DNA from 2 places in the Clostridium sp. CTA-17 genome. Region 1 is predicted to be linked to the other one. Evidence: a T-box and tRNA genes for the amino acid it is inferred to sense, from the RefSeq annotation. Region 1 holds a T-box; the other holds one or more tRNA genes.
What was found. The T-box of region 1 lies ahead of argS (arginine--tRNA ligase). A T-box ahead of a tRNA ligase gene usually reads a tRNA of that ligase, here a tRNA-Arg.
Positions count from the first base shown of each region.

Region 1 (14,705 bases):
ATGGATAAGTTCATGAGAAAAATAGGACTTTCAGGAAAGGCTTTTCTTCCTATGATAACAGGATTCGGATGTACAGTTCCTGCTATTATGTCAGCTAGAACTTTAGAAAGTGAAAAGGATAGAAAACTTACTGCTCTTTTAGCACCATTTATGTCATGTAATGCTAGACTACCTGTATATGTAATATTTGCTGGATTATTCTTCCCAGATAATGCATCTATGGTTGTTGCATCTCTATACATATTAGGTATATTAGTAGCTTTCATATTAGGCTTAGTATTTAAAAATACTTTATTCAAGAAAGATGAAGAACCATTCATTATAGAGCTTCCTGAATATAAAGTACCAGAAGTTAGATCTGTATTAGCTCAACTTTGGGATAAATCAAAGAGCTTCTTAAAGAAAGCGGGAACTATTATCTTTGCAATGAGTGTTGTTATTTGGTTCCTTCAAAGCTTTAACTTTACTGGAATGGTTGAAGATATAACTCATAGTTTCTTATATAACATAGGTTCATTTATAGCTCCAATATTCGCTCCATTAGGATTTGGAGATTGGCAAGCTTCAGTTTCATTGTTAACTGGTTTAATGGCTAAAGAAACTATAATATCAACAATGGAAGTTATTTATAAAGGTGATTTAACTCATATGTTACCTCAATTCTTTACAGCACTTTCATCTTACTCATTCATGGTATTTGTATTACTTTATACACCATGTATAAGTGTTGTAGGGGTTATGAAAAAAGAATATGGTGGTAAGTTCACAATTTTATCAGTAATATTCCAATTCCTAGTTGCTTGGATAAGTGCCTTCATAATTTATCATATCGGTTTATTAATCTTTTAAAGAAGGTGTTTTAAATGGAAATTCTTATTACAGCTTTAATCGTAATAGCTGTTGTGTTTATATTATACAAAAACTTCAAAAAATCATCTAAAGGACAATGTAGTGGTTGCAGTGGATGTGCTTCAAAAGGAAGTTGTCCTAGTAGAAAAGATAATAAGAAGTAAAAAAATAACCAATTCCAAATGGAATTGGTTATTTTTTATTATAAATTACATTTTTTCAACTACATCTATTCCTATTAAGAATAAAGCATTTTTAATAACTTGAGCAGTAGCTTTTATAAGTTCAAGTCTTGCAGCCTTTAATCCTTCATCTTCTACATTTAAAACTGTATGATTATTGTAGAATTTATTGAAAGCCTTAGCTACTTCTATTGAATATCTAGTTACAACTGAAGGTTCTAACTTATCTATTCCTAAAATTACAGCCTTTTGTAATCCTTCTAGAGTTTTAGCTAATTCAAACTCTTCTTTTGAAGTTAACTTTGTGAAATCTGGCTCAGCTGTTATGTTTTGTTCTTCAGCTTTTCTTAATATACTCTTAGCTCTTGCATATGAGTATTGAACATATGGACCAGTTTCTCCATCAAAGCTTAACATCTCTTTCCAATCGAAAACTATATCTCTTTCTCTTGAGTTCTTTAAGTAAGTAAATAATATAGCTCCTATACCTATTTTCTTAGCTACCTCTTCTTTATTTTCTAATGAAGGGTTCTTTTCTTCTATAGTTTCTCTAGTTTTATCTATAGCTTCGTTTAATAAGTCTTCAAGTAAAACTACATTACCTTTTCTTGTTGAAAGCTTTCTATCTGCAAACTTAACTAATCCAAATGGAATGTGTACGCAGTTTTTAGCCCATTCATTACCTGCTAATTCTAATGTTTTGAATACTTGGTTAAAGTGTAATATTTGGTCCTTACCAACTACATATATACATTTATCGAAGTTATATGTTTTATGTCTATAACTAGCTGCTGCTAAGTCTCTTGTAGCATATATTGATGCTCCATCTGATTTAACAACTATACAAGGTGGCATATTGTACTCATCTAACATTACAACCTTAGCACCATTACTCTCAGTTAATATATTAGCCTTTTCTAATTCTTCTACTACTGTATCCATCTTATCATTGTAGAAGCTTTCTCCAGCCCAAGAATCGAAATCTACTCCTAGCATACCGTATATCTTATTAAATTCTTTTAAAGATAAGTCTTTAAATCTTTCCCATAGAGCTACAGCTTCTTGATCCCCATCTTCAAGCTTCTTAAAGTACATTCTTCCTTCATCTTCAAGTTCTGGATTATTTTCAGCTTCATCATGGAATTTAACATATATTCTTAAAAGCTCATTTATTGGAGCCTCTTCTAAAGCTTCTTCATTTCCCCATCTTTTATAAGCTGAGATTAACTTACCAAACTGAGTTCCCCAGTCTCCTAAGTGATTTATTCTTATTGGATTATATCCTTCAAAGTTTAACATTCTATATAATGAATGTCCTATAGCTGTTGTGAATAAATGTCCAACGTGGAAAGGCTTAGCTATGTTAGGTGATGAATATTCAACTACAACATTTTTTCCCTCTCCTATTTTAGAAGAACCATATTTATCTCCTTCTTCTAAAACTTTGCTTATTATATTTTTTGAAAAAGCTACTTTATCAACAAAGAAGTTTAAGTAAGGTCCTAAACACTCTACTCTTTCAAATCCCTCTTTATTTATCTTTTCAGCTAATTCAGCTGCTATCATATTAGGAGCTTTTCTCATAACCTTTGCTAATTGGAAGCAAGGGAATGCAAAGTCTCCCATTTCTGGCTTAGGTGGTATTTCTATAAGTTTTTCTATGTTTTCTAATTCTAGATCAACATGTTCTTTAATTCTTTCTGCAACTAACTTTTTGTAATCCATAATTGTCCTCCTTATTTTATCTGATTTTAAAACATATATTATAATGACATTATTGCCAAAATATAAATTTATTTACAATATAAAAAACCGCCTCTTTGTAACAAAGAGACGGATATATCCGCGGTACCACTCTAATTGGTTAAAAACCCACTTTATAATTTAACGCATAAGCGACACTTTAATAAATTTACTAGTTATTAAAATGCAATCTCAGAGGCTCTCTTCATCTAAACTATTCTATAAGGCTTACACCATCCCTTACTCGCTTAAGAAATCATAAAGACTACTCTTCTCTTCACAGACTTTTTATATTATATTTTCTTAATTTATTATAGTATTTTACCTTAAACCCTGTCAATATCATCTTTCATTTATTATGAATAATATTTTATTTTGAAATATCCATTGAAAACTTCTTTGAAATTCTATAGTATCAGTATTATAATCAAATTATATTTTAAACAAGTAGAGGGGAAAAGAAATGGATAGAATAGGAGTAATAGACATAGGCTCTAACTCTGTAAGATTAACACTTGCTGAAGTTGAGAAGTCTGGATATTTTAAAATAATTGATGAATTAAAAGAGCATATAAGACTTGGCTCTGATTTCTTCGCTTGCTCTGTTTTAGACGAAGAGAAAATTAAGCTTACAATCTCATCTATAAAAGCTTTTAAATCTATGTGCATCTCTTGTGGTGCATCAAAAATTATACTTATAGGTTCAGAAAGCATTAAAAATGTAGATGAAAAAATTAATCTTAAAGAAATAATAAAAAAAGAACTTGGATTAGACCTTAGAATATTATCTAATGAAGAAGAAATTCATTATAACTTTTTAGGAGCTAAAAATTCTCTTTATATAGATAATTCTCTTCTTTTAGATATAAACGGAAATAACACTCATTTATGTTGGTTAAAAAACAACGAAATTTATAAAGAAGTTACTCTACCCTTTGGATATGTAACTTTAACATCCTTATTCCAATTAAACGACATGATTGGATATGAAAATAATACAAACTGTGTTAATTATATTAAAGAACACCTTGAAAAAATAGATTGGCTTAAAGATAATTCATTTAAATCTGTTATAGGTGTTGGAGGTTCTTTCAGAAACCTAGGAAAAATTGATAGACGTAGAAAAAGATATCCTATTGATATAGTTCATAATTATGTTCTTTATGACTATGATATTGATGAAATGTTTCATCTACTAAAAAGTAAAAATCTTCGTCAGAGACAAAAAATTGAAGGACTTTCTCCATCTAGAGCTGATGTCATAGTTGCTTCTACAGACTTAATAAAAGAAGTTTTAAGCTTCACAAATACTAATGAAGTAATAATATGTGGTCGTGGTCTTAGAGAAGGACTTATATATGAATATATAATAGATAGATTCCATACTTATGATGATATTTTAGATGTAAGTTTAAAGGGAATTATGGATACTTTAAACATAAATATTCCTCATGCTCAAAATGTATGTAAACTTGCTTTTTCACTATTTGAAGGGTTAAAACCACTTCATCATTTAGGAGATGAATTTAAGAATATATTAAAAACAGCCTCCTTACTTCATGATTGTGGTATAAGCATAAGATATTATGATCACCACGTACACTCATTTTATATTATTTTAAACTCTCATATAAGTGGATTAACTCATAAAGAAATATTATTAAGTGCCTTATGTGCTGCTTACCATAGAAATAACTCTTTCCAAGCTCCAATTGCTAAATATTCAACTATAATAAATAGATTAGATGTAAAACATGTAGAGTATTTAGGAGTTATTCTTAAGCTTGCTGAAGGCTTAGACAGAGGATTAACTGGCCATGTAGAAAATGTTGATGTAATAATTAATGAAGATACTGTTAATTTAAAACTTCATTCTGAATATGATTTAGAATTAGAGCTTCGTCAAGCTAGAAGAAGTTCTAAAGCCTTTGAAGAAGTTTATAATAAAAATCTAGTTATTGAAAAAGCCTAAATAAAAAAGTTTATGGGAAACTATTCTCCCATAAACTTTTTTAAACTTACATCCCTAAATTTATTTAAGCTTAAAGCACTCTACTTTCCAATAAACTTTATTTCTCTACTATAGATTTAGTTGATTGTAAAGACTTATTTAACTGATTTAAGGTTTCCTTATCTAGTTTTTTTCCTTCTTCACTATTTAAAGTCTCTTCAACTGGTAATATATAATAATCTGATTTTTTATTTTCTCTTGGAATTTTATATACCCAAGTTGGAGTGTAATCCCATTTCTCTATTTTAACCCCTTTTCTACTCTTATCTAAAGTTAAATTCAATATGATACCATCAGCTGTTCTTCTATCTCCCATAGTCTCTAATCTTTGATTAGATATAAAATTACCTAAAGAATAAGCTACTAAAGTCTTATTTCCATCTTCACCCTCTATTTCCTCTATAGGCTGTATAACATGAGGATTACTTCCTAATATTAAGTCAACTCCATATTCATTTAAGGCTTCAGCAATTTTCACTTGATATTTACTAGGCTCAGTTTTATACTCTACACCCCAGTGCATTCCAAAGACTATAAACTCTGCTCCCTCATTCTTCATCTCTTCTACTAAGGCCTTCATCTCCTCTAGTTTCTTATCTAATTTATTATAAGAAAATGTATTTAAATTCATATCTTCAGGAATTTTATGACCATTTAGCTCTCCCTCTTTGCTCTCATAAGTATAAGAGGTAAATCCTATTTCTATTCCCTTTACTTTTTTAATAATATACTTCTTATTTCCAATAGAAGTCATCTCTTTATCTATTTTTTCTCCAGTTTTACTAGCTCCCTCTACTCCCTTATCTAATGAATGATCCGTTGCTATATTTATAATATCAAATCCCGTATCTTTTAAGGCATCTATCATGGAATCTGGCCCATTATAATTAGGATATCCAGAATATCCTATTTCTTCTCCAGCATAAGTTCCCTCAATTGTTCCATAGGCTATATCACTTTTTTCTATGAAGTTCTTTACATACTTAAAATTATTCATGAAATCATAGGCCTTATTTTCTTCATTATATGCAGACCATATTTGTTCATCATGTAATATTATGTCTCCTACAGCACTTATATTAACCTTTCTTCCCAAGCTAAACATATCAAAAAATCCCTTTTTATCATTCTTCTTAATTACTTCTTTTTCCTCAATACTAGCTCCCTTTATTGTTACAACATTATTGCTTATAACATTATTTATTACTAAAACAGAACAAACAATAAGTAGAGAGGCTAAAATTATTTTCATTTTTTTAGACATTCTTATCATATTCTCACCCCTTTATATATTACCATATTTTTACATTTTATTTCAATTATCTTTCCATAAAAAAAAATTAGATTAGATATTAAATTTGAAAATAACTTATAAATCAAGAGTTATTTTCAAATTATAAACCTAATCTAACTAAAGTATTATAAATTTCAAATTATGATTAAATCAATAAACCTATAGAATATACAAAAGCCATGACCAATTGAGATGGTATAGCTAATACATATCTTCCAAGTAATATTATAGCTATAAGTATAGGATAATAATATTGATATACTATTCCAGATAACTTATAGAATAATTTAGGCTTAAGATCCTCTAAAATTCTAAAACAATCAAGTCCTGGAAGTGGTAATATATTAAATACAAAGAAGTTTACATTTAATATTATTATATATTGTAATATTAAAAATATAATTTGAGAAAAATCTCCTCTTAAACCAAAAAATCTTAAGTATAAGCCTGTAAGCATTACTCCAATTATAGCCACAACTAAGTTTGAAAGCCATGCAGCTATATTAACTTTAAGAGCATCCTTCTTTGGATTTTTAAATGCATATTTATTTATCTCTACAGATTTACTCCAACCAAATCCAAATAAAGCCATCATTATAGCACCAGCTATATCAACATGCTTTAATGGATCTAAGGTTAATTCTCCTTTAAACCTTGGTGATTTATCTCCTAATTTATCTGCCATTTTGGCACGAGTATATTCTTTAACCGAAAAAGCTATTAATATTGCTGGAATACTAAGAAACGCATCTAATAAAAATTGCATAATCAAGACCTCCTTATTTTGTATTTTAAATTATACCATAAATTTCTTGAATTTATTATGCAGTAAACTTAATAATTTATTAATTTTAATTTTTATATCAGCATATTTTTCTACAAATAAGATTATATATTTCTCTAAATATTTAAAAATAGAGGTTTCTTTCCTCCCTATTTAGGAGTAAGAAACCTCTTAAAACTTTAAATATTATAATCTTTTTGCAGCTTCATAAGCCAATTCACTTCTCTCACATTCGTCATATTTTAATGTAACTTGATAGCAAAGATGACTTCCTTTCATCTTTTCTGAAGCATAACAAAGTCCATTGCTTCTTGAGTCTAAGAAAGCTTGATCTATTTGCTCTGGATCCCCAACTAGTATTATTTTTGATCCTTCTCCAGCTCTTGTTATAATTGCTTTAACCTGCTTTGGTGTTAAGTTTTGAGCTTCATCTATTATAATCCAATTCTTTATTATACTTCTTCCTCTTAAATAAGCCACAGCCTCTGTTGTTATTATCTTTCTTTCAAAAAGCTCCTCTATTTTATCATTTAACTCTCTTTCATTTGAATATCTTTCTTTCTCATCTGAATCTATTAAAATCTCTAAATTATCATATATAGGTCTCATAAATGGAGCTATTTTTTCTTGCTCAGTTCCTGGTAAATAACCTATTTCTTCATCCATTGTTACATTTGGTCTGCAAACTAAAATTCTTCTATATTGTCCACTTTCCTCTTCTAATATTTTTTGTAATCCCACAGCTAATGAAAATAAAGTTTTTGCTGTTCCTGCTGGCCCTTTTATAATTACTAAAGGAGCATTTTTAGCATCAATGCTCAAACATTCTAGCATAAATTTTTGCCCAACATTTCTAGGACTTATTCCCATAATATTATTGCTATCTTTGTAAAGTAAAGGTCTTATAACTTTCCCATCAAATCTCCCTAAGGCAGTTTGTTTATCATTGTCATTACAGTGTATTATTAAAAATTGATTAATCTCTAATTTTGGTTCCACATAACATTTATTTTCCTCATCATAGGAGGTTAAATCTTTTTTCTCCATAAATTTATTTTTAAAGAATTTACTTAAGCATTCAGAACTTGTGTAAACTTCCATTCTTCCACTATATTGTTCTTCAAATTCCGGAACTACAACCTCATAAAAATCCTCTGATTTTATTCCAACAGTATCAGCCTTTATTCTCTCAAATATATCCTTAGTTATTAAACAAACATCTTCTCCCTTTTCCTTTAAGGCCTTACAAATTTGTATTATTCTGTTATCAGGCTTGCTTATATTCCATGCTTCTGGTATTTCAGTATTATAAAAGTTAGTAACCACCTTAAGCTTTCCACCTTTAGGCAAATCAACTCCTTCACTTAATGACCCATTTAATCTAAGTTTATCTAATTCTCTTGCAACATTTCTAGCATTTGCCCCTAAATCATTATTCATTTTTTTAATATTGTCTAATTCCTCTAGAACCACCTCTGGAATAATAACGTTGTTATCTGCAAATGAATATATAGCTCCTGGTGAATATAGCAATACATTGGTATCTAATATATAAGTTTTCTTCAAAACAATCACTCCTTTAGAATAATACAGCTATAATAATCAAACTTGATTTTCATTTGTTTATATATTAATATTTAAGAATACTCAATATAATTCTTAAATATTGATATTTTGTAATCAAAATTTCTATAATCTATAATATATAAATTTTAAATTAGATTTTATTAATAAAAATTTTAGTTTATACTATTATATGGACATTAGAATATGGGAGGCCTTAAATAATGAAATTACTTTTTTTTGATACAGAAACTACAGGAGTCAAACCTGGAAGCATATGTCAGCTTAGTTATATCCTTGTAGACACTTCAACTAAACCTCAAAAAACAATAGGTAAAAATATATTTTTTACAGTTGATGAAATGGAACCAGAAGCTGAAAGAATCCATGGTTTTTCCTTAGAGAAATTATATGAATTAAGTGAAGGGATGTACTTTGAAGATCTTTATGCTGATTTCATAAATGACTTCTTAGAAGCAGATTTTATAATAGGTCATAACGTTCAGTTTGATATTAAATTCTTAAAACATGAATTACTAGGTCTTGGAGAGTTCTTTGAACCTAACAACGTATTTTGTACTATGAAATATTATAAAGATATTTGTAAAATATTAAGACCTACTGGAGATTATAAAAATCCAAAACTTGAAGAAGTAATCAAACACTTAAATATAACTGATTCTGAAATAAGTGAAACTGCTAATAAGTATTTCCAAGGTAGTGGAAACTATCACGATGCTAGATTTGATACAGCAGCAACTTATCTTACTGTTATAAATGGTATAAAAAAAGGATTAATTCCAAGAAATTATTTTACAAAACTTTTAGAAGCAAAATAAAAAGATATATTTTCACAATATATCTTTTTTTCTTTACTATGAAATCTCTTTTTCTTTTGCTTTATTAAGAAGATTTATATTAGAAGTTTGTATATTTGTATAATATCTAACTTCTCCACTTTCACTTTCGTATCTACTTTCTACTATTTCTCCACTTACAGAGACTAAGTCTCCTATGTTCACAAATTTCTCTAAGAAATCCACTGTAGATTTACTCCAAGTAATTACGCTTAAAAAGGTCGTTGTTTCTTCTCTTCCATTAAAACTATTAACAGCTATTCTGAATCTAACATATTTTTTCTTATTTTTAGATTCCTTAACTTCAATTTTAGTAGCAACTCTTCCAATAAGATCCACTTTATTCATGCTTTTCATCTCCTTGATTATAATTTATCTAAAGTATTGACCAAATTTAAGAGTCTCAAACATGTGTTCTTTAAAAAATTTTTAACAAATCAATTTAATATAACATAAAAATTTATTCTTTATTATAAATGTTAAATATTGTTTTTATCTTTATAATTTTTTTAAGCCAAGAGTTATATGAAAACTCAAAGTAAAAATTCATAAATATTTTTATGAAATTTTTAATTGTTTCCATAAAAAAGAGCTATTAAAGATAAATCTTTAATAGCTCTAAATTATATTAAACTGTTATATCACTACTTAAGCTAGCTGCATCCTTATTAGCTTCTATTATAGGGTTTACATACTCATCAATAAACTCTACAACTTGGCTTGGAGCTCTACCAACAAATTTAACTGGATCTATTATAGCTATAATTTCTTCTTTAGAAAGATTAAATGAAGGATCATTTATTATTCTTTCTATTAAATCATTATTAAGCCCTTCTCCTTTAACTCTTTGAGCAGCATCCATAGAATGAACTCTTATTCTTTCATGAAGTTCTTGTCTATCTCCGCCTTTTTTAACTGATTCCATCATTATATTTTCAGTTGCCATGAAAGGTAATTCTTGATTTACATGAGCTTCAATAACTTTATCATAAACTACCATATTCTCAGCAATATTTATATAAAGATTTAAAACTCCATCTAAAGCTAAGAAAGCTTCTGCTACTGCAATTCTCTTATTAGCTGAATCATCTAATGTTCTTTCAAACCATTGAGTTGAAGCTGTGATAGCTGGATTTAATGCATCTACTATAACATATCTAGCTAATGCACCCATTCTTTCACTTCTCATAGGATTTCTCTTATATGCCATAGCTGATGATCCTATTTGATTCTTTTCAAATGGTTCTTCTATTTCTTTCATACTTTGAAGTAATCTTAAGTCATTTGAGAATTTATAGGCACTTTGTGCAATCTCTGATAATGTATTTAAAATTATAGAATCTAATTTTCTTGGATAAGTTTGACCTGTAACTCCAAAACTCTTTTTAAATCCCATTTTTTCTGCAACAATTTTATCTAAAGCTTTAACCTTTTCTTCATCACCTTCAAAAAGATTCATAAAGCTTGCTTGAGTACCAGTAGTTCCTTTTACCCCTCTTAATTTTAAAGTTGATAATAAGAAATCTATGTTCTCCATATCCATTACTAAATCTTGCATCCATAATGTAGCTCTCTTGCCTACAGTAGTAAGCTGTGCTGGTTGGAAATGAGTAAATCCTAGAGTAGGCATATCCTTATATTCTAAAGCAAATCTTTTTAAATTATTTAAAACTGCAACTATTTTTTTCTTTATTAATAATAATGCATCTCTCATTATTATTACATCTGTGTTATCTCCAACATAGCAGCTTGTTGCTCCTAAATGTATGATACCTTTTGCTGAAGGACATTGAAGTCCATATGCATAAACGTGACTCATAACATCATGTCTAACTTCTTTTTCTTTCTTTATTGCTTCTTCATAATTTATATCTGAAATATGACTTTTAAGCTCTTCTATTTGCTCATCAGTTATATTTAATCCTAATTCTTTTTCACCCTCTGCAAGAGCAACCCATAATTTTCTCCATGTTGAAAATTTCATATCATCTGAGAAAATATATGACATTTCTTTTGACGCATATCTTGAATTCAATGGTGTGCTATATAAATTTTTCACTTTGTACCCTCCTAAAATAGAAATGCTAATTTAAGTTTATTATATCATAGGATAAGTTTATTATAAATAAATTTATCTATTTTTTATCTATCATTCGTGTTTTTACCTTTATTATTAATAAATATCCTAAATCTAAAACTCAAATGTACGTATTTCATTTATAGTTTTTGAAAAATAACAAAAAATTATTAGAATAAATTTATAAAAATAAAAGGATTCCATTAGGAACCCTTTTACGAAGATTACTCTTCTAAATTTTCGATTAACTTAGCTATTTCTTCAGCTGCTAAAGCTTCATCATCACCACTAGCGATAACCTTAACATTAGCGTCTTTAGAAACTCCTAATGATAAAACTCCGATTAAGCTCTTAACATTAGCTTTTTTTCCATTGTACTCTAAGCTTATGTCTGATTTGAAAGCTGAAGCTTTTTTTACTAGTAAAGTTGCTGGTCTAGCATGTAAGCCTGTTGAATTTTTAACTATAACTTCTTTAGTTACCATTATAAACACCTCTTTACTTTTATTTGTTATTTAACAATACTAACTTCTTAATTATACTCATTTTTTTAGAAAATTTCAACAACTTAAGAAAAGATTAATCTCTATTCATAAGTTTATTAACAAATTCTTTTATTCTTTTTAAGCCCTTAATTATTTCCTCTTTAGATGTAGCATAAGATAGTCGTATGAAGTTATCTTCCCCAAAAGCTATTCCTGGTATTACAACAACATTTTCCTGTTTTAGTAATAGGTTTGCAAATTCCATTGAACCTTTTATATTAGCTTTTTTTAGAACCTTAGACACATCAATCATTACATAAAAGGCACCCTTTGGCTCTATAAAAGTAAGATCCTCAATTTCACTTATAAGTTCTATCATAAGCTCTCTTCTTAAACTAAATTCTTTAACCATATTCTTTATAGTTTCCTGATCTCCATTTAAGGCTTCTAAGGCAGCAAACTGAGCTATACTATTTGTATTTGATGTCATATGACTCTGAACATTATTCATTACCTTAATTAGCTCTTCATTGTAACAAGCTGCATATCCAATTCTCCATCCAGTCATTGCATAAGCCTTAGAAAATCCATTTATAACTACTGTTCTCTTAAAGGCATCTTCACTTAATGAAGCAATACTTATATGTTCTTCCTTTCCATATATAAGTTTTTCATATATTTCATCAGAAATTATTATAAGATCATTTTCTTCAGCAAACTTTGCAATAACTTCTAAATCTTTTTTTGAATATACTGTTCCTGTTGGATTATTTGGTGAATTTATTACTATTGCCTTTGTATTTTCACTTAAAACTGATTTTAATTCGTCATAAGTAACCTTAAAATCATTTTCTTTTTTTGTTTCTATAAAAACAGGAACTCCATCACTTAATTTAACTAACTCAGGATAACTTACCCAATATGGTACTGGTATTATAACTTCATCTCCTGGATTTAAAATCGCCATAAATACATTAGCTAAAGATTGTTTAGCTCCTGTTGAAATAATTATATTTTTAGTTCCATAGTTAAGTCTATTATCATCATGTAATTTCTTTACTATAGCCTCTTTTAATTCTACTATTCCAGATGTAGCTGTGTATTTTGTCTTTCCTTCTTCCATAGCTCTAGTGGCAGCTTCTATTATATTCTTAGGTGTATTAAAATCTGGCTCACCTACTCCAAAGCTTACTACATCTATTCCTTCTTTTTTTAATTCACCAGCTTTAGCTGTTAAGGCTAAAGTTAGTGACGCCCCTATATTTTGTGCTTTTCTAGATAATATCATCTAATCCCCTCTTTACTGCTTTAAATTTATTTTATTACGCTTCCAATATATCATTTTTATTATTTAAAGTAAACCAATAAAAAATACTGCTATAAGTTAATATACTCATAGCAGTATCTATTTATTTACCAAATTTAGTTCCTCTATAAACTTTATCTTGGTTGTATTATAAGCTTTATAGCTGTTCTTTCTTCACCATCAATTTCGATGTCTGTGAATGCAGGAATACAAACTATATCTTTTCCACTTGGAGCCACAAAGCCTCTTGCTATGGCTATAGCCTTAACAGCTTGATTTATCGCTCCAGCTCCTACTGCTTGTATCTCTACAGTATTTCTTTCTTTTATTATGGCTGCTAGTGCGCCTGCTACTGAATTAGGATTTGATTTAGTTGATACCTTTAATACTTCCATTATATAAACCTCCTAGACCTTTTTAGGATACGTTTACATTTAATAGTTAACGTTTTCCTTTACCTAATAATATTCTATATAAACTCTCTAATTCCTTCTTAAATAGATAAAATATTTTAAATTTTATTTTAATTAATAAGAAAACTCTACTGAAATGATTCAGTAGAGTTAATTAAAAAAATACATTTTGTAACCAAAATGTATTTTACATATTCATTTATTTAGCATAGTCAACTGCACGGGTTTCTCTTATTACATTTATCTTGATTTGACCTGGATACTCTAATTGTTCTTCTATTTTCTTAACAATATTTCTCGCCATCTCAATTGCCCCTGCATCGTCAACTTGATCTGGTTTAACCATAATTCTAATTTCTCTTCCAGCTTGAATGGCATATGACTTTTCTACACCTTCATATGAAGTAGCTATTTCTTCTAATTTTTCTAATCTCTTAATATAAGCTTCTAAAGTTTCTCTTCTTGCACCAGGTCTAGCTGCTGATATAGCATCTGCTGCTTGAACAAGTACTGCTTCAAGAGTTTGCATTTCTGTATCACCATGATGGGCTGCTATAGCATTTACCACAGCTGGTGACTCATGATATTTCTTTGCAAGTTCTCCACCTATAACAGCATGAGGACCCTCATATTCTTGGTCAACGCCTTTACCTATATCATGTAAAAGACCTGCTCTTCTAGCTAGATTTACATCTAAACCTAATTCAGATGCCATTAATCCCGCTAAATATGAAACCTCTATTGAATGTTTTAAAACATTTTGACCATAACTTGTTCTGTACTTTAGTCTTCCTAGAAGCTTAATTATTTCTGGATGTAATCCATGAACACCAGTTTCGAAAGTTGCTTGTTCTCCCTCTTCCTTAATGTCATTTTCTACATCTTTAATAGCTCTTTCTACCATTTCTTCAATTCTAGCTGGATGAATTCTTCCATCTACAATTAATTTTTCTAAAGCTATTCTAGCAACTTCTCTTCTTATTGGATCGAAGCTTGAAAGAATAACAGCCTCTGGAGTATCATCTATTATTAAGTCAACTCCTGTTAATGTTTCTAAAGTTCTTATATTTCTACCTTCTCTACCAATGATTCTTCCTTTCATTTCGTCATTAGGTAGGGCAACAACATGTACTGTAGTTTC
Region 1 is NZ_BAAABF010000003.1:32,847-47,551, forward strand. It holds gene feoB (ferrous iron transport protein B) at 1-849, shown strand, start outside; gene ACYUCG_RS06665 (FeoB-associated Cys-rich membrane protein) at 864-1,013, shown strand; gene argS (arginine--tRNA ligase) at 1,059-2,756, opposite strand; T-box leader at 2,858-3,064, opposite strand; gene ACYUCG_RS06675 (Ppx/GppA phosphatase family protein) at 3,238-4,746, shown strand; gene ACYUCG_RS06680 (CapA family protein) at 4,844-6,058, opposite strand; gene ACYUCG_RS06685 (site-2 protease family protein) at 6,225-6,845, opposite strand; gene ACYUCG_RS06690 (PhoH family protein) at 7,050-8,429, opposite strand; gene ACYUCG_RS06695 (3'-5' exonuclease) at 8,651-9,265, shown strand; gene ACYUCG_RS06700 (single-stranded DNA-binding protein) at 9,302-9,631, opposite strand; gene purB (adenylosuccinate lyase) at 9,912-11,342, opposite strand; gene ACYUCG_RS06710 (HPr family phosphocarrier protein) at 11,585-11,845, opposite strand; gene ACYUCG_RS06715 (pyridoxal phosphate-dependent aminotransferase) at 11,940-13,133, opposite strand; gene ACYUCG_RS06720 (stage V sporulation protein S) at 13,286-13,546, opposite strand; gene rny (ribonuclease Y) at 13,764-14,705, opposite strand, start outside.

Region 2 (5,039 bases), on a different contig from region 1:
AGTTATTAAGTTAATTAAAGTTTTAAAAAAATAATTTGCAAAAAAATCTTGAAATAGAATTTGAAAAATATTATAATAAAAACATAGTTTTGCAGGTGTGGCGGAATTGGCAGACGCACTAGACTTAGGATCTAGCGCCTACGGCGTGGGGGTTCGACTCCCTTCACCTGCACCACTAAGCGGGTGTAGTTCAATGGTAGAACACCAGCCTTCCAAGCTGGATACCCGGGTTCGATTCCCGGTACCCGCTCCAAATTAATATAAAAATATGCGGGAGTGACTCAATGGTAGAGTGTCACCTTGCCAAGGTGAAAGTTGCGGGTTCGAGTCCCGTCTTCCGCTCCACTTATGCGGGTGTAGTTCAATGGTAGAACACCAGCCTTCCAAGCTGGATACCCGGGTTCGATTCCCGGTACCCGCTCCATTTTTTTAAGATTTACTGTAAAATTATTAAAAAAAATATAATATGCACCATTAGCTCAGTTGGTAGAGCACCTGACTCTTAATCAGGGAGTCCAGGGTTCGAATCCCTGATGGTGCACCAAGCATCGATTTATAATCGATGCTTTTTTTATTTTATAATAAAATTTTTAGAAGATTTCATAATTTTATTGAAGTCTTTTTTTATTAAAATTAAATATATGATTTGCTTAGTAAAAATTAATTTTTAAGCATATTAATATTTTTATAGCAATAAATATATAAGGGGAGAGGATTAATTAAATAGTAATCTACCAAATATGTAAGTGCTTTATAGAAAATTAAGTTTTTAAGAAAGATTATTTTTACTAAAAGTAAAAGGGGATTATAAACTAAAGTTAGAGGATAAAAGGAAAGAGGGAATTGGAATGATTAGAGGAGATAAGGGATTAAGCATTGTTTTTACTGGGGATAGTATAACTCATGGGCCACTTCATACTAAAGGATATAGAAGTTATACAGAACATTTTAGAGAAAGATTAAAAGAGAAATTTAAAAACGAGAATATTATGGTTTTTAATACTGGGGTGTCAGGAGCTACAACTAGAGACATAATAAGAGACTTTCATATCTGTGTAAATATATATGATCCAGACGTTGTTTTTATAATGCTTGGAATGAATGATTCATCAAATCAAATTGTTCCTTTAGAAGAATATAGAAGCAATATATTAGAACTTATTAATAAAGTTAGAGAAATTGGGGCAATACCAATCATTCAGACAAGTAACATAATAAAAATGGATTTAAGTAGGAAAAGCCTTAAATTTTATATGGATATTGTTAGAGCGGTTGCTAGAGAAAATAATGTAATGCTAATAGATCATTATAGTCATTGGGAGGAGTTAGAAAAAGAGGATTCTAATATTAAAAATGAGCTTCTTAATGATTTAATACATCCTAATGAAAAAGGGCACTTAGAAATAGTTAAATTTATTTTTAAGGAATTAGATATTTTTGAAGAAGATAGTTACACCTGCAATTTAAGTTATCCAATAAAAGCAGAAAATGATTTGGAAAGAAAAGTTGATAGTGAATGGAATAAAGGATTTTTTAATGACATAAGTAATAAGAATTTCTCTCAAGAAGAATTAATTCAGAATACTAAAGAAAATTTCAATAATAATTTAGAATCTATAACAAATTTAATAAATGAAGATAAAAAGGGTATATGGGTGTTTTTAGGGGATGAAGATACAAATGAAATAGGGGATACCTTGGGTTATAAAAATTATGTTGAATATATGGAAGAAAGAATTAGATGGGAATTAAATGATGGAAGCATAAATAAAAGAGAAAAATTTATGATTAACTTTGGCACAGAAGATATTAATTCAGAGTATTTAATGAATAACCTTGAACATTTAGTATCAAAATATAATCCTAAAGTTGTTTTTATAATGATTGGAGGAAATGAAAAAATTACTCCAGAGGAATTTAAACATAATTTAGTTAATATAGTAAGCAAGGTTAAAAATATAAACTCAATACCTATATTACAAAGTCCAATAAAAAATGGAAGCAATATAGAGGAATATGTAAAAGTTATAAGAGTGGTTTCTGAAGAAGAAAAAATATTTTTAATAGATCATTATGAGTATTGGGATAGATTAAGCAAAGTTAAAAAATGGGTTATAGAATCATGGTTAGTAGAAGGAAGAGCAAATCATAGAGGACATTTAGCGATTGCTAAGAAGATTTTTAAGGATTTAAGAATATATGATTATAATAGTTTAATATGTGGTTTTACAATAGAAAGATCTTAGGATATTAAAAATTAGTTCTTTAAAGCATAAGTAATTATAAAGAAATTAGTTGAGATACAAAATGAGGATATAAAAGTTAAATTTGTTTAAAAGAGAAATAATAGCTTTATTTCATAATGAATATTAAATAATTGATAAAAATAAAGCTGCATCAAAACTGAAGTAGCTTTGATACAGCTTTCTATATACAACTTATTGCTTTTTGCAATATGAAATCTTCTATATATTCTTCTGAATAAACTTTTCTGCCCATAAGATTAAATATTATTTCATCACTAGAATATCCTTCTTTATAAAGTTTTAAGTTCTTAGTTAACTTTTTTAAAGAACCAGGTGTAAGACCTAACATAATTTTTATGTCATTACCAGTATAAAAACTTTTTATAAAGAGTTCTCTTAGTTTGTTTTGCATTTCAAGTTTATAATTTAAATCTACGACTTTATCTCTGTGGGGGCCCATTTTAGACCTATGATGTTTTTTGCATAAATACTTGTAATTAAGTTTAAAATCTAAACCGCCTTCTGACCTATGAACTATGTGATGAACATCTGCATAATCACCACAAATTTCACAATAATAAGACATATAATCCTCCTTAACTTTTAATACCCATTTATAGTAATAAAATAGCATAAAAAAACAGTTTAATCAATATAACGGAGCTTTTCAGATAAAGATGAAGATATATAAAGGAATTTAGGATTTTTTACACTTTGCTGTTAAAAAAAGTTAGCAATATAATTAAAATATAAAGGATATAAGGGGGTTTTGAGATGCATAACTTATTTCGTAAAAGATCAAAGATAGAAGAAAATCCCGAGAAGTTTTGGAGGGAATTAATAACAAAAAATGAAACCCTAAAAGGAAGAATGTTTAAAGATGAACCTATAACTGAGGATACAAAATACCTACATTATGTAATATTTAACAGAAAAGTTGGATTTCAAAATGTTTGGGTTATGGTACCTAATTTTAACAGATTAATAGAATTTATAGAGTATGTATTTATGCCAGAAGCATACTATAAATGGGTTGAAGGAAAAAAGAAATTAATAACTCATATACCTTCAATTGATGTAGAGAAGATAATTTCTATGATAAATAGAAAAGCAACTGAAGAAGAAAAAGAAAAAATGAAAAATGATATTTCAGCATTAAGAAAATTAAAAGGATTAAGTGCTGACAATGGAATGAGAAAACTAAAAATATTCTGTAGTAGATTCAATAACAATTGGCTTGGAAATGATGATGAGTTTTTATACTTAAAAGCTTTTGGTAGTGCTGAAGAGCTAGGGAATTTTGTAGTAGAAACTAACTTACAAACAGATTGTGAAGATTGTTATGAAAAAACTATAGGAATGACTACAGAAGAATGGTTTAAAGTTTGTAAAAATGCTCATAAAAATAAAGAAGATGAGCAAAAATTTAAAAAAGTTTTATTTAAACACTTAGAAGATATTGTATAAAATTAAATTTTCTTGATATTTTAAAATTAAAATCGCTTAGTATTAATAGAAATATAAAATAAATTGAAAAAAATGTTGACATTTTTTAAATAACTATGTATAATAATTTTTGTTGATTCAAGTTTGTATCTTTAGCTCAGCTGGATAGAGCAACGGCCTTCTAAGCCGTGGGTCAGGGGTTCGAATCCCTTAAGGTACACCATACTGGGATATCGCCAAGCGGTAAGGCAACGGACTTTGACTCCGTCATTCGCAGGTTCGAATCCTGCTATCCCAGCCAGTTTTTAACTTGGTTTAAAAACTTGACAACATATTAACAGTATGTTAATATATAAACATACTAAGCGGGTGTAGTTCAATGGTAGAACACCAGCCTTCCAAGCTGGATACCCGGGTTCGATTCCCGGTACCCGCTCCATTTTTTAAAGTTTTACTGTAAAATTATTAAAAAATATACAATATGCACCATTAGCTCAGTTGGTAGAGCACCTGACTCTTAATCAGGGAGTCCAGGGTTCGAATCCCTGATGGTGCACCAAGCATCGTTTTATAAGCGATGCTTTTTTTATTTTATATAAAAATACCGATACATTTGATATAAGAAATTTTAATTAATATAATACTAGGTAATAAGAATTTTATTTAAGAGCAGATTTTTGAAGGGAGATAGAAATGGAACCTATGAATAAAATCGCTGCTATTCATGATATTTCATGCTATGGGAGAGCAGCATTAGCAACAATAATACCTATATTATCTTCAATGGGAAATCAAGTATGTCCACTTCCAACAGCAGTATTATCAGCACATACAGATGGATTTGGAAAACCTGCAATCAGAGATTTAAGCGATTTTATATATGAAACCAAAGATCATTGGAAAAGACTTAATTTAAATTTTCAATGCATATATAGTGGATATTTAGCTGATCCTAATCAAGTTAAATTTGTTGAAAAATTTATAGAAGAGTTTAAAGAAGATGATACTCTAGTAGTTATAGACCCTGTCATGGCTGATAATGGAAAGCTTTATGATGGCATGAGTGAGAAAATGATTGAAGAAATGAGAACGTTAATAAAAAGTGCAGATATAATAACTCCCAATATTACAGAAGCTTCTTTTCTTTTGGGTAAAGAATATAAAGAAATTTTAAATGAAGATGAGATAAAAGAGTATTTAGTAGGTCTAGGGAATTTAGGACCTAAAATAAGTATAATAACAAGTGTAGCAAGTTCAATAGCAAATGAATATATTGATACTGTACTCTATGATAGAGAAGAAAAAATGTTTTACACCTATTCTCATAAAAGAATAAATGCTTTTTAT
Region 2 is NZ_BAAABF010000008.1:82,748-87,786, forward strand. It holds tRNA gene ACYUCG_RS12530 (tRNA-Leu) at 92-175, shown strand; tRNA gene ACYUCG_RS12535 (tRNA-Gly) at 180-253, shown strand; tRNA gene ACYUCG_RS12540 (tRNA-Gly) at 271-345, shown strand; tRNA gene ACYUCG_RS12545 (tRNA-Gly) at 351-424, shown strand; tRNA gene ACYUCG_RS12550 (tRNA-Lys) at 469-544, shown strand; gene ACYUCG_RS12555 (SGNH/GDSL hydrolase family protein) at 849-2,246, shown strand; gene ACYUCG_RS12560 (HNH endonuclease signature motif containing protein) at 2,428-2,832, opposite strand; gene ACYUCG_RS12565 (hypothetical protein) at 3,021-3,713, shown strand; tRNA gene ACYUCG_RS12570 (tRNA-Arg) at 3,839-3,915, shown strand; tRNA gene ACYUCG_RS12575 (tRNA-Gln) at 3,919-3,993, shown strand; tRNA gene ACYUCG_RS12580 (tRNA-Gly) at 4,058-4,131, shown strand; tRNA gene ACYUCG_RS12585 (tRNA-Lys) at 4,176-4,251, shown strand; gene ACYUCG_RS12590 (pyridoxamine kinase) at 4,386-5,039, shown strand, end outside.
Region 2: it encodes a tRNA-Arg, which carries the amino acid that the T-box ahead of argS (arginine--tRNA ligase) is inferred to sense. The anticodon was not compared.